One region of the Paracoccus sp. J56 genome, then DNA from elsewhere that is predicted to be linked to it. Evidence: riboswitches for the same ligand, from Rfam matches in the RefSeq annotation. Region 1 holds a riboswitch; the other holds the start of a gene.
What was found. A riboswitch is a leader RNA that binds a small molecule or an ion and turns the genes downstream of it on or off. The one in region 1 is predicted to bind cobalamin.
Positions count from the first base shown of each region.

Region 2: it holds a riboswitch for cobalamin, as region 1 does, so the genes downstream of both, M511_RS05680 (ABC transporter substrate-binding protein) here and M511_RS03695 (CbtB domain-containing protein) in region 1, are expected to answer to the same signal.

Region 1 is NZ_JAFL01000003.1:189,700-196,901, forward strand. It holds gene rsfS (ribosome silencing factor) at 1-13, opposite strand, end outside; gene M511_RS03670 (hypothetical protein) at 64-324, opposite strand; gene leuC (3-isopropylmalate dehydratase large subunit) at 632-2,068, shown strand; gene M511_RS03680 (hypothetical protein) at 2,086-2,667, opposite strand; gene leuD (3-isopropylmalate dehydratase small subunit) at 2,759-3,364, shown strand; gene M511_RS03690 (endonuclease/exonuclease/phosphatase family protein) at 3,355-4,407, shown strand; cobalamin riboswitch at 4,463-4,670, shown strand; gene M511_RS03695 (CbtB domain-containing protein) at 4,708-4,887, shown strand; gene M511_RS03700 (CbtA family protein) at 4,889-5,587, shown strand; gene M511_RS03705 (hypothetical protein) at 5,654-6,187, shown strand; gene bluB (5,6-dimethylbenzimidazole synthase) at 6,187-6,810, shown strand; gene M511_RS03715 (DUF1801 domain-containing protein) at 6,815-7,202, opposite strand, start outside.
Region 2 is NZ_JAFL01000005.1:167,032-174,233, forward strand. It holds gene M511_RS05650 (phosphomannomutase) at 1-1,134, opposite strand, end outside; partial or broken gene M511_RS05655 (hypothetical protein) at 1,158-1,610, opposite strand; gene M511_RS05660 (cupin domain-containing protein) at 1,651-2,028, opposite strand; gene M511_RS05665 (pseudoazurin) at 2,109-2,573, opposite strand; gene M511_RS05670 (ABC transporter ATP-binding protein) at 2,577-3,344, opposite strand; gene M511_RS05675 (FecCD family ABC transporter permease) at 3,341-4,381, opposite strand; gene M511_RS05680 (ABC transporter substrate-binding protein) at 4,378-5,397, opposite strand; cobalamin riboswitch at 5,566-5,766, opposite strand; gene M511_RS05685 (metallochaperone AztD) at 5,972-7,186, opposite strand.

The DNA of each region.
Region 1 (7,202 bases):
CGGTATTGGACAGGGGTTCATCCTCCGGTCATCACGCCGATCTCCCCCGGCGCCGGGGTTTTATTAATTTAGCACGGAATTCCGTCCGCTCAATGAGGGGACGTCGGTTTTCTGGGCCTCAATACCGCCGGGACAGGCAGAAACTGGCAGATTGCCCCAGGGATCGGCGCAGCGCACCTGCCCCGCCGCCCAGGTCAGCGGCCTGTTTGCCAGATGTGCCATTTCCCGCGCACGTTCCGCCGGTGTGTGGGTGACATGCACCGCCAGCGCGAAAATCGCCACGCAGATCAGCGGGATCGCCCGCAGGACAAAGCGAATCAGCATGACCGGTCCCTTCCCGACTCATTTGCCGTGGAAGATAGGGCCAAACTGCTGAGATGGAATTAACAGCCCCGTGTAGAGCGGTTGAACATGATTGAACACACGGGCAAATGAACCTATTACTGGGCGCATGCGAGGATTCGTCTATTTCGACATCCATGACCGTGCCCGCCTGCCGGGTCGGTTCTACGGGGAAACCCTGTCCGTCACCGCCCGACTTTGACGGGCGCGGGCGCCTGCGCGCGCCCTGCCGCCTGCTGCGGCCCGAATTTCGCCTTTTCCCAGCTAGTCTTCCAGAAAAGAGACAGCCATGACCGGCAACACCAACGCGGGCGCGCCCCGCACCCTGTACGACAAAATCTTTGACGCCCATGTGGTCGAGCGTTCTGATGACGGGACCTGCATCCTCTATATTGACCGCCACCTCGTGCATGAGGTGACCTCGCCCCAGGCATTCGAGGGCCTGCGCATGGCCGGGCGCAAGGTGCGCCGCCCCGACCAGACCATCGCCGTGCCGGACCACAACGTCCCGACCACCGCCGACCGCGTGAACGGCATCGAAAACCCCGAGGGCCGTATCCAGGTCGCTGAACTGGACAAGAACGCCCGCGAATTCGGGCTGAACTACTACCCGATGAACGACATCCGTCAGGGCATCGTTCACATCGTCGGCCCCGAACAGGGCTGGACCCTGCCCGGCATGACCGTGGTTTGCGGCGACAGCCATACCGCGACCCATGGCGCTTTTGGTGCGCTTGCCCACGGCATCGGGACCTCTGAGGTCGAGCATGTTCTGGCCACCCAGACGCTGATCCAGAAAAAGTCCAGGAACATGAAGGTCGAGATCACCGGCAAGCTGCGCCCCGGTGTGACCGCCAAGGACATTACGCTGTCGATCATCGGCCACACCGGCACGGCTGGTGGCACCGGCTATGTCATCGAATATTGCGGCGAAGCGATCCGCGACCTGTCGATGGAAGGCCGGATGACCGTCTGCAACATGGCGATCGAAGGTGGCGCCCGCGCCGGCCTGATCGCCCCTGACGAAAAGACCTTTGAATACGTCAAGGGCCGCCCGCACGCGCCGAAAGGCGCCGCGTGGGAGGCCGCGCTGGCCTGGTGGAAAACCCTGTATTCCGACGAAGGCGCGCATTGGGATAAAGTCATCACCATCCGCGCCGAGGACATCGCCCCGGTCGTGACCTGGGGCACCTCGCCCGAGGACGTTCTGCCGATCTCCGCCAACGTCCCCGCGCCCGAGGATTTCGAAGGCGGCAAGGTCGAGGCCGTGCGCCGCAGCCTTGACTACATGGGTCTGAAACCGGGCACCCCGCTGAACGAAATCAAGATCGACGCGGTCTTTATCGGGTCCTGCACCAATGGCCGGATCGAGGATCTGCGCGCCGCGGCCTCGATCCTCAGGGGACAGAAACTGGCGCCGGGTGTGCGCGGCATGGTCGTGCCCGGCTCGGGTCTGGTGCGGATGCAGGCTGAGGAAGAGGGGCTGGACAAGATCTTTATCGACGCCGGCTTTGAATGGCGTCTGGCCGGCTGTTCGATGTGTCTGGGCATGAACCCCGACCAGCTTGCCCCCGGCGAACGCTGCGCCGCGACCTCGAACCGCAACTTTGAGGGCCGCATGGGCCGTGGTGGCCGCACCCACCTGATGTCGCCGGTCATGGCGGCAGCGGCGGGCATTCGCGGTCATCTGACCGATGTGCGCGAGTTTCTGACCGAGACGGTCTGATCGCTTGGGCGGGGTCCTTAGCGGCCCCGCCGCAACAGCATCAGCGCGTTAAGGGCAATCAGCACAAGCCCCGCGTTTTCGAGCCAGAAATTGAACTTGATGTCCGCAAAATCGGCACTGATCAGCCTGTCCACATGATGAAAGCCAGCCGCGCGCACCAGCACAAAACAGCACAGCACCGCCAGACCCAGCAGGGCCAGGCGGTTGTGGCTCATGTGTCCGCGCAAGGCTTTCGTCGCCCAGATCAGCGCCAGAACGGCCCCCAGAACCAGCCCGGCGATAAAGGCCAGCTGCACGATATAGCGGCTGTCATACCAGCCCTGCGCCCGCGCCACGCACCGCCCCGCAGCGGTCAGCGCAGTTTGCAGATCCAGCTGTTTGTTCAGGGCCAGAAAGGCCATCAACCCGGCAATGACCAGCCACAGTTTGCGTGCGGCACCCGCCGGACGACGGCGCAGTACCAGCACCGCCAGCCACAGGCAGACAAGATAGGACAGAACCGTCAGCCAACCGGTGAACCCGGGGTCCCCGATCTTTGGGGTCCAGTCGCGGGCGATGCAGGCACGCAGGTCGTGAAAGCTCGAAAATCCAAAAAACATCTGAAGGACCCGATTCGTCGTGGTGCTATGCGCCCAGCCGGCTTGGGTTAACGGGGACGCACTCCCCCAGTCAATTCGCGAGGATCAACACATGGACAAGTTCACCACCCTGACCGGCATCGCGGCCCCCATGCCGCTGGTCAATATCGACACCGACATGATCATCCCCAAACAGTTCCTCAAGACGATCCATCGTTCGGGTCTGGGCAAGAACCTGTTTGACGAGATGCGCTACAATCCCGACGGCACCGAGATCGCCGATTTCGTGCTGAACCAGCCCGCCTATCGCAGCGCGGAAATCATCGTCGCCGGGGATAACTTTGGCTGCGGCTCGTCGCGCGAGCATGCGCCCTGGGCACTCCTGGACTTTGGCATCCGCGCGGTCATCTCGACCAGCTTTGCCGACATCTTTTACAATAACTGCTTCAAGAACGGCATCCTGCCCATCGTCATGCCGCAAGAGGCGGTGGACGTGCTGATGGAGGACGCCCGCAAAGGCGCCAACGCCCGCATGACCATCGACCTTGAAAACCAGACCGTCACCACTTCGGACGGGCAAAGCTTTGGCTTCGACATCGACCCCTTCCGCAAACATTGCCTGCTGAACGGGCTGGACGATATCGGCCTGACCATGGAAAAGTCCACGTCGATCGACACGTTCGAGGCGCAGATGCAACAGAGCCGGCCTTGGGTCTGAATGCTTTCGCCGGGCTGGCGCTGATCCTCGCGCTGGCCCAGGGCACGCTGGCAGAGCCTTTGCGGATCGCCACCTATAGCCCCGGCCTGTCACGCGACGGGCCGGGGTTATTGCTGCGCGATCTGACCCGCAAGGACAGCCAGATTGACGCCGTAATCCGCGTCATCGCCGAGACACGGCCCGATATCCTTTTGCTGACCGATTTCGACTGGGACTACGACAGCAAGGCGTTGGATGCATTCGCCGCAAGGCTGGCCAAGGCGGGGCTGGATTATCCCCACCGTCTTGCAGCACGCCCAAATTCCGGCATGGCGACCGGGCTGGATCTGAACGCCGACGGACGGCTTGGCACAGCAGATGATGCGCAGGGGTTTGGCAATTTCACCGGTCAGGGCGGTATGGCGATCCTGTCACGCCACCCGATAGGCTCAGTCCGGGATTACAGTGGTTTCCTGTGGCGCGATCTGCCCGGCAACCTGATGCCGCCCCTGCCGCCCGAGGTCGAGGCGGCGCGGCGCCTGTCCTCGACCGCGCATTGGGATGCTGAAATCACCATTGCGGGTCAGCCGCTGCACCTGCTGGCTATGTCAGCAACCCCTCCGGTCTTTGACGGCCCCGAAGATTTGAACGGGCGGCGCAATCACGACGAACTGGCCTTCTGGGTGCATCATCTGCCCAAAGGTCCCTTCGTGCTTGCCGGAAATCTGAACCTTGATCCGATGGACGGCGACGGCCGACCCGAGGCTTTGGCCCGGATCATGGCCCATGTCACCGACCCCCTGCCCCGCAGCTCCGGAGGGACGGCGGCCAGGGGGGGCGTGAACGACAACCATAAGGGCGACCCCGCGCTGGATACCGGCGACTGGCGCGACGACCGTCCGCCGGGCAACCTGCGCGTCGATTACGTCCTGCCCGCCAAGGGGTTAGAGGTGCTGGGCTCTGGGGTCTTCTGGCCTGCCGAGGGGCCACTGGCCGAGGCCGCGCTGAAAGCCTCGGCGCATCGGCTGGTCTGGGTCGATGTGGATTGGCCACCCGCGCCCTGACCGGCCTGCAACGAGACGGCACCCGATTCCGCTTGCCGCCGGCGCGATCTCGCAGCTAACATGCCCGCGTATCGGTGCCCCTTGATCGGGGCCCAAAAGGGAATGCGGTGCGGCCCGGAACATCCGGTGCCAAATCCGCAGCCGCCCCCGCGACTGTGAGCGGAGAGCGGACGCCCATCACGCCACTGGCCCGTCATGGCCGGGAAGGCGGGCGTCAGCTGTGACCCGCAAGCCAGGAGACCTGCCGGTGCATGAAACCGTAACGTCGTCGGGTTGGACGACTACAGGAAAGGGTCAAGAATGACCGCAAAGACCATGACGACCAGCAGCGCCGCAGGCGCGCGCTCGGTCCTGCTTCCCGCCATTGCAGCGTTTGCCATCGGCTTTGGGCTGATCTTTGTGTCGGGGCTGGTGCAGGCCGAAACCCTGCATGATGCCGCGCATGACACGCGTCACGCCGTCGGCTTCCCCTGCCACTGAGATGTTTTCGCGCATAGTGACCAGCGGATTGATCGCTGGCGCTGCAGCAGGGCTGATTGCCGCCCTGTTGCAGCTTTGGTTCGTGCAGCCGGTGCTGCTGCATGCCGAACTGTATGAATCGGGCCAACTGACCCATTTCGGGGCCGAGACCGTCAGCGCCCATCAGGACCTCGGTCCGTTTGAATGGAGCCGCAACATGCTGTCGGTTCTGTTCACCATGATGGTCTATGCAGGCTACGGGCTGATGCTGGTGGCACTGATGGCGGTGACCGAGGTGCAGGGAAATACGGTATCAGCCCGGCAGGGGCTGCTGTGGGGGCTTGCAGGTTTTGTCACCATGCAGCTTGCCCCGGCCTTTGGCCTTGCACCCGAGGTGCCGGGCGTTGCCGCCGCTGATGTGCAGCTTCGCGCGATCTGGTGGCTTGGCACGGCGGTTGCGACCGGGCTTGCCCTGTGGCTGATCGTCTTTGGCAAAGGCTGGGCGGCATGGGGCGCGGCAATCATCCTGATCATCGCGCCGCATCTGATCGGAGCACCGCAGCCCGACAGTTACGCCGGCCCCGTCCCGCCCGAACTGGCAGCCGAATTCGCCGGCCGCTCGCTAGGCGTAGGCGCCATGGCATGGACCCTGCTTGGGCTGCTTTCGGGCTGGCTCTGGCAGCGCGAGGCGCAGGGCGCCCCAGTGCCGCAGGCGGCCTGATCGGGAATGAAGCATTCGCAGCCGGGCGGCCATCGTCCGGCTGTTCCTATGAACAAGGATAGTGACATGGATCGCTCGATCCCGATGCTGCTGATCGGTCTGATCTTCGGCGGCGGCATGGGCTTTGTCATCGCCGCCGCGAATGGTGTCACGCTGGACGGCCACGACCACGGTGCCAATGGCCATGGCGCACAGACCGGGACGCATCACCACGGCACGGCCATCGACCTGCCCGCTGGCAGCGCAACTGCCTCGGCGCGGCTTGAACCCGACAGCGTCACCGGCTGGAACCTGTTCGTGCAGGCGCAGGGCTTTTGCTTTGCGCCCGAACACGCAGGTCTGGCCCACCGCGCGGGTGAAGGTCACGCCCATCTTTACCTGAACGGCACCAAGATCGCCCGTCTTTATGGCCCCGCCCATCACCTTGGGTCGCTGGCGCCCGGCGATCAGCTGCGGGTCGAACTGAATGCCAACGATCACAGCCCCCTGACCGTCGGCGGCCAGCCGCTTGCTATCGAACTGACAGTCCCCGAACGCCCGGTCGCCATCCGCGCCGGGGCCGAGGGCCTGCCCGACAACGCAATCTGCGCTACACCGTGATGGAGTTCGGCCCCGAAGATCGCGCCACGCTGGACCGCATCCTACGCTGGCGCCGCGATATACGCCATTTCCGCCCCGATCCTGTGCCCGAACCCCTGCTGGATGAGCTGCGTGCCGCGATGGAGCTTGCGCCATCCGTCGGCAACTCTCGTCCCTGGCGGGTGGTTCGCGTCGAAACCCCGGCTCTGCGCGACCGGATCCGGGCCGAGTTCCAACGCTGCAATACCGAGGCCGCCAGCCACTATCGGGGCCAGCAGCGACAGGAATATGATGCATTGAAACTGGCAGGTCTTGATCGCGCACCGGTGTGGCTGGCCGTCTTTACCCGTCTCGACCCCTCTGAGGGGCACGGCCTTGGCCGGGCAACCATGCCGCAAACGCTGCAACAATCGACCGCCATGGCAATCATGGCGCTATGGCTGGCGGCACGGGCGCGCAATCTGGGGATGGGGATGGTCTCGATCATCGACCCCCAGCGGATCACCGCGCTTTTGCAGGTGTCGCCTGAATGGGAGTTCTCGGCCCTTCTCTGCCTCGGCTGGCCTGAGTTTGAGGATGACACGCCATTGCTGCATCGCAGGGGCTGGCAGGAAAATACCGCCCCCGAATGGCAGCGGCGCTAGGGCCTTACATCTTCAGCCCCGGCAGACGGCTGGCCTGCAGCACCCAATCGGCGAATTGCTTTTCGTCGAACGGGCCTTCGGGAATATGGACATAGCGCACGTCGGGCTGTTTCGAGGCGACAGGCGGCAGCGGATCCAGCTCTGCGCCGCGAAAAAAGCCGACTTTGATATATTTAGTCATGCAGTGAAAGCTGAGGAACCAGACCCCTTCCTCGACCCCGTAAAAAGGCGAATTCCACTTTACCGCCTTTTTCACACCCGGCACGGTGCGGGTGACGATCTGATCCAGCTTTTCGCCAACCTGATGCTTCCATCCCGGCAGCGCGTCGATATAGGCGCGAACGGGGGCTTCGCCATATCCCTTTGGGATCTGCGGATTGCCGCCCGAAAGC
Region 2 (7,202 bases), on a different contig from region 1:
CTTTGCAGCGGCCAGGACGCTGACGACGGGCAGGACTGCATCGCGCGTCGGCAGGGCCGGGATTTCTTGTCCGTCACGGGCGATATCACTACCAAGCAGAAAGCCGCCGTTCGCCTCATAACCGCAGACGATGCCTGCGCCGTCCTGTCCGGCCTCATCCATCGCGGCGATGACATAGGGCGATCCGATGCGGGTGCGGATGGTGCGGGCGAAAGCGCCGCTCAGCTCCAGCGCAGTATTGCTGCTGACCGGGGTGACCACGCAATCCGCGCCAAGCGCCCGGGCGCAAAGCAGCCCAAGGATATCGCCGCGCAACCATTCCCCACGATGATCGGCAAGCAAAGGCCGGTCGGAATCGCCATCCGTCGAGATGATGGCGTCAAGTTGATGCTCGGAGGCCCATTCGCGGGCAAGTGCGATATCCTCGGGACGCAGCGCCTCGGTGTCAACGGGGATGAAACTGTCCGATCGGCCCAAAGGCACGACCTCGGCCCCAAGAGCGGCAAGGATCCGGGCGATAATATCGCGCCCCACGGCCGAGTGCTGGTATAGCCCAAGCCTCAGCCCCGCCAGTGCCTCGGGTCCAAAGAAGTCGACATAGCGGCGGACATAGCCCTGTGTGATATCGACAGGCTCGCCCAAGGGGGGCGGGTTGATCAGCGCGCCGTCCGCATCAAAGCGCGCGCGGTCCAGCGTCAGCACCTGACGGGTCATTCCGGCCTCGTCAGGTTTCAGAATCTCGCCTTTCGCGCGGTGGAACTTGATGCCATTGCGGTCGTCGGGGATATGGCTGCCCGTGACCATCAGCGAGGGGATGGCGCGGGCAAAGGCGTAATCGGCCAGCGCGGGGGTCGGGACATGACCACAAAAGACCGGCTCGCCGCCTTCGTCGCGGATGGCCGCGGCACAGGCGCGCAGGATGTGCGGGGTCGAGGGGCGCAGATCGCCCGCCAATGCGACCTTGGTGCCGGGCCGGAACTCGCCGACATCACGCAGGTGACGCAAAAAGCCCTGCGTATAGCCATAGGCGACGCGGTCGGTCAGGGCGCTGACCAGTCCGCGCGCTCCGCTTGTGCCGAAACCCACGCCGCTTTCCGCCATCAGGTCGCTGGTGGTAAAGGGTTTTTCAGTCATGGTCGAACCTCGATGCAGGACGGTCAGTCCAGCGATTCGACAAGCGCGCCGGGCCGGACAGTGGCGAAACCGACGGCGCTGTCGGCTATGTCATAGGGCGTGAACAGATGCCCGGGCATGGACCAGTGCGCCGCAGGTATAAACGACATTGGGCACATGACTTCGCGCCCGGCATCCGAAGGCGAAAGCAGCGGCACCCGTGACCGACCCAATACGCGGGTGGGATCGGCCTTGTCCAGCAGCATCGCCCCGATGCAATATTTACGCATGGCGCCGACGCCATGGGTCAGGATCAGCCAACCCTCGTCCAGTTCGACCGGAGCCCTGCAATTGCCGATCTGCACCAGTTCCCATGGGTGCAGGGGGGCTGCGATCCTTTCGCCTTCGTGCCTGTGAAACAGGTCGTCCGAGCGGATCGGGAACAGGTTTTCATTGTCCTGTCGCGCGATCATGGCGAACTGCCCGTCCAGCCGGCGGGGAACTGCGCCGTCCCCTTGTTGCCGCTGGCCGGACCGGTCAGAGGCCGCAGCCGGAACCGGCGGAAATCATGGGCCATAAGCAGCTCTGAAGTGATGGCTGTGCCGCTATAGGCGTAAGGCGCCGGGGCGGGGTATCGGCGACATACCACCATCCGTGCTTTCGCCCCGCGCCCCGCTGTGGGTGCACCTGAATGGGAAGCGGCTCATTGGTTTGCAGTAATTTGACGACCAGCCCCGTCTTGGCTGCGTCAAAGATCATCTCGCCCAGCGGCTGGGCGTCCGAAGGGGCCGGAATACCGTCATCGCGGCCCCAGGGCTTTGCCCAATATTGCGGCGTCAGCCGCTTTGCACGATGGGAAAGGGTTGAGGATGGAGGGTGAAATTCGGTCCTTGTCTTGTGCGTCTCGATCAGCATCGGCCCGGTCTCCCAAACAGATGATGGTGGATGACGAACATGAAGAGATTGGAATCGCAGGATAATCCTGCCATCCGGGCCTAAGATGGTGGCCGGTCAGCCTTTTTCAGGAGGGGGAGGGGGTGCCCCTGGCGTGCGGCGCGCGCCAGTATCTCGTCAAACCGCGCGCGTGACTTTGGCGGCAGATCGTCGGGCAGGGCGGGGGCATGGGCCTCGCCCACCTCGATCAGCATCACCATGCCCATGGCAAAATGCGGGCTGCACTTGATGCCATAGCTGCCGGGGATGGTCAGGGTGACGCTGAAATCCTCATTGATCCGGGATTTGAAAGGCTTGGCCCCTTCGGGGATCATCCCGTCGATGGACGCGGCATTATGGCCAGGCTGGGTCGGGACAAAGCGTACCGTGTCGCCCGGCGCAATCCGCAGAAACGATGGCTCATAGACCATCACGCCCCGGTCCGAACGGTTGAACATCCGCACCTCATGGGTTTCGGCAAGGACGGGTGTGCCCAGCAGCATGAAGGCAAGAAGGGCGGATTTCATCAGTCACTCCTCAAGACAGCGGAAACGGAAAAGGACGGTGTCGTCGACAGGATCGGTCAAAGCTGTCGCGCCAACGCGAAAGGTTTTGGCCAGCTGTTCGGGGGTCAGGACTTTGGCGGGCGGACCGCAGGCGATCAGCCGGCCCTGGGCCATGACGCCGATACGGTCACAGCCCAATGCCTGATTAAGGTCATGCAGCGCCAGAACCACGGTTACTGGCAGGCGGTGGACCAGCCGCAGCAGTGCAAGCTGGTGATGGATGTCCAGATGGTTTGTCGGTTCGTCCAGCAGCAGCAGGCGTGGGCGCTGGGCCAGAGCGCGGGCGATATGGACACGCTGGCGCTCTCCGCCTGAAAGGGTTTGCCATTGCGCCCCGGCCATATGCTCCATTCCAACCGCACATAGCGCATGCTCAACGATGGCCGCATCGCCCGCGCCAAAGGGGGACAGTGCTGACAGCCATGGTGTTCGACCCAGCCCGACCGCGTCGCGGACGGTAAGTGCCTCGGTCGTTTCGGCCTGTTGCTCGACAAAGGCGATCCGGCGCGCGACCTCGCGCCGGGACAGGCTGGCAAGCGGGGTCTCACCCAGCCACACCCTTCCGGCTGAGGGGGGCAACAGCCCGGCAATCAGCCGCAGCAGCGTGGATTTGCCCGAGCCGTTCGGCCCGATCAGGCCAAAGGTCTCGCCCGGCGCGATTTCCAGCGTCACACCCTCGACAATGGGACGGACACCGGCCCTCCAGCCCAGATTGGCGGTCCTCAGTCTCATGTCCGGCCCCGGCTGCGGATCAGGATCAGGGCAAAGCCCGGTGCACCGACCAGCGCAGTTACCACGCCGATGGCTACCACCTGACCGGGGATCAGTATGCGCGACACAATGTCGGCCGCGATCAGAAAGACCGCGCCTGCAAGCGCCGACCATGGCACCAGCCGGCCATGCCGGGGGCCGACGGCAAAGCGCATGGCATGGGGCACGACCAGCCCGACGAAACCGATCGAGCCGACAAGGCTGACCATGGTCGCGGTCATCAGCGTGGTCGTGCCGATCAGCACCCCCTGCACCCGGCGCAGGGAAATGCCCAGTGCCGCTGCCGATTGCGCACCAAAGGAAAAGGCATCCAGCGCCCTTACATGCCAAAGGCAGGCCAGAAAGCCGATCAGGGCTGCCGGAGCCGCCAGCGACACATCCGGCCAGCGCACGCCCGACAGATTGCCGAGCAGCCAGAACATGATGCCCCTTGCCTGTTCGGCATTGGCCGACCTGGCGATGAAAAAGCTGGTCAGCGCGTTGAACAGCTGCGAACCCGCGATCCCCGCCAATACCAGCTGGGCGGGGCCGCCTCCGGCAGCTCGCGCCAGCGCCGCGACCAGGCCAAAGGCCAACAGCGCCCCGGCAAAGGCGCCCGATGACAGGCCCAGCGCGCCGCCGCCAAGGCCAAGGATCGTCACCGCGACCGCGCCGGTCGACGCCCCTGCTGATACCCCCAGCAGATAGGGGTCAGCCAGCGCGTTGCGGATCAGCGCCTGCAAAACCACCCCGGACAGCGCCAGTCCCGCGCCGCAGGCAGCCGCGACCAAAGTGCGCGGCATGCGATAATTCCAGATGATCGCCGCATTGATCGAGTCCACCGGATATCCGGCACCAAACAGCTTGTTGGCCAGCACCGCCAGCACGGTATCAGGGGGCAGGGGCATTTCGCCTATGATAACCCCGGCAAGGATCGCCACCGTCAAAAGGCTGCCTGCCAAGATCCATCGCCACCCGGGCGCGCGCGGGCGATAGCTGCGGACCGTCGCGACCGTCATTCGAGGTTAAAGGCCGGCAGCGCCCCGGCCAGTGTTTCAAGCGCCGAGACATTGCGGATCGAGGGGTCCATCGAATGGGCGTCAAGCACCACGATCCGGTCATTGCGAACCGCTTCCATCTGGCTGGTTACCGGGTCGGACTTCAGGAACTCGAGCTTCCGTTCGTAATCGTCAGCCTCGAACCGGCGACGGTCCATCCGGGCGATGACGATGACCGAAGGATTGGCGCGGGCGATGGTCTCCCAGCTGACGGTCGGCCATTCCTCATCGCTTTCGATGACGTTCTTCAGCCCCAGTTTTTCCATCATATAGGCGGGTGGTCCCTTGCGGCCCGCGACATAGGGATCAACGTCCATCTCGGCCGACGAGAACCAGAACACGGCCGAGGCATCTTTCAGGTTCAGCGACCGGGCGTTTTCAACTGCCGCCGCCTCGCGCGCCTTCAGATCGGCGACCAGTGCCTCACCCCGTTCCGGCACGTCAAAAATCTGTGCCAGTTCAAGAACGCCGGCATGAACGGATTCCATCTGGAACATGGCATTGCGGGTCCCGTCCGAGCCGCTGCTGTTGTCTTTGTTCCAGCAGTCCGCGGGCAGCACATAGGTCGGGATGCCGACATCGGCAAATTGCTCACGCGTGGCGACGATTCCTTGAGGACCGATGTGCCATTCGTATTGCACAGTGACCAGGCCGGGCTTTTTCGCCACCACCGATTCAAAGCTCGGGTCGTTGTCGGCCAGCCGCTCGATCGAGGCATTCACCTTGCGGTATTCGGGCAGGACCTCGCTGAACCAGACGGCAGTGCCCTGGACCTTGTCGGCCAGCCCCAGCGAATAAAGGATCTCGGTCGCGGCCTGTCCGACACTGACCACGCTGTCAGGTGCATGGCTGATGGTCAGATCGACGCCGCAGTTTTGCAGCCTCAGCGGATATTGGGTCTGTGCGCCTGCGGGCAGGGTGGCAAGGATCATGGTGGCCGCGCCAAGCAGCGCGGCAGTCAGTGTGCGGGCAAACATGAATTGTCTCCGGTTGTGAGGGCAGCCAGGGACGGGAGGAGAGGAGCGGCCCAAAAACTGACAAGCGCCCTTGCCTTGCGGCAGGGCCTGATGCTGGCTGGGACGGGCGCGGCAAGGCACCCTTTGGGCAAATTCATCGAACACCTCCCCGGACACCCCGCCCGGGCTGCGTTGAAACGGGTGTCGGCAGGTCTCCTGACTGGCGGGTCGCGGGGCTTTCCACGGCCTTCCCGTGGCGCATGGCCACAGTGGCATTTTCGTGGATGTCCTCGCCGCCTACAGTTGCGGGGGCAGTTCCGGTTCACCGGACAGGTCCGGTGGCGGATTCCCTTTCAATTCCATATGGAAACCGACACCGGGCAACTACCCGCCAAATTGCGGATGAACAAGGTAAATCTGGCTTCCATGGCAGGGACCGCCCCCACAGGCCGGGAAGGGCCAAGGAAAACCGCGTCAGGATGGGGGAGTGGTGTATCCTGTCGTGGCCTTTCCGGCCCTCGCATGATGCGCGTCACATGGAGCCCGGCCGGCGCATCTGAAATTGTCAGGTCATGAAAGCGGATCAGCTGTTATATCAGTGGGTTACGCCACTGCCGCCGACCACGGCAATGTTATATGGCCTGCCTTCGACCGGTACGGTGCCGACCTCGCTGAAATCCTTGGTCGAGATGCGCCGGATCAGCCCGGCATTCGGGTCGCTCAGCACGATCTCGTCCCCGGCGACGGCAATGCGCGGGCGCGGATCGTTCCAGTGGCCGTCCATCGAATATGGCGCGGTGACCTTGGTGCTGTCGCTGAGAGCGGCGTCAAGCAGGTTCACACGGTGCAGGCTGCCATCTTCGGTCAGGACATAGCCTGTCGCGGGGCTGGCTGGGTCTAGCGCGAAATCCACCCGGCGGAACGGCAGGTCGATATAGCGATAATGCGGGGCCTCTTCGGGGTCGATGACAACCAGGCCCTTGGGTCCGAAATTGCCCAGAAAGATCTGCATCCCGGATGAGCCAAGCAGGGTCCCGGTGGTTACATCTTTGGGCAGATCCTCGGGATAGGGCAAAAGCCTGTATTCCGGCCCCTGATCACCCGCCTTGACGGTCAGCACGCCCTCTTTGCAACCGGCGGCCAGATAGGCGCCCGAGAAAGCCTCGCCATGGATGGCGGTGCAGGTGGCCAGATTGCCCGTGGGGTTGCCTTTGGCGTCAAAGGCTTGCAGGCCCAGACGCGGTACCGAGGCATCGCCCTCGACCGGTTCGTCCGAGGCGACGGTCGAAAGCCAGCTTTTTCCCAGTGGCGTGACAAAGCCATGATGGGCGCGGGCCTGTGGGAACTTCACCGGCTCGACCTTGCCCGCGGCCAGCGCGGCGCTGTCGAGAATCTCGGCATAGCTGCCCTTGTCATAATTCAGCACCACCTTGCCGTCATGGGCGACAAGGTGAAAGGGCCGGGGTCCCGACAGGTGCAGGTCGATGGCTGCGGGTTCTTTGACCTCAAGGTCCTGATGATCGCCATGATCGTGCAGTGAGATACCGCTGCGGATGAATTGCACGGTATCGGCCTCGGACTGGACTGCGGCGACCACCGCACCGCCCGCGACCGGATAAAGCTTGACCTGTCCAGTGGTCTGGAAAGTCCAGCGATGCGCGGGCTTGGACAGGTCAAAGGCGGTGATCTGCCCTTTCTCATGATCGCCCACAAAGACACGGTAAACGGTGTCATCCTTGTGGTCATGGGCAATGCCGGTACCAGCAAGGATCAGGGTCAGGGCGCTGGCACCCGCAAATTGTCTGAGCATGATTAGCCTCCTTGGT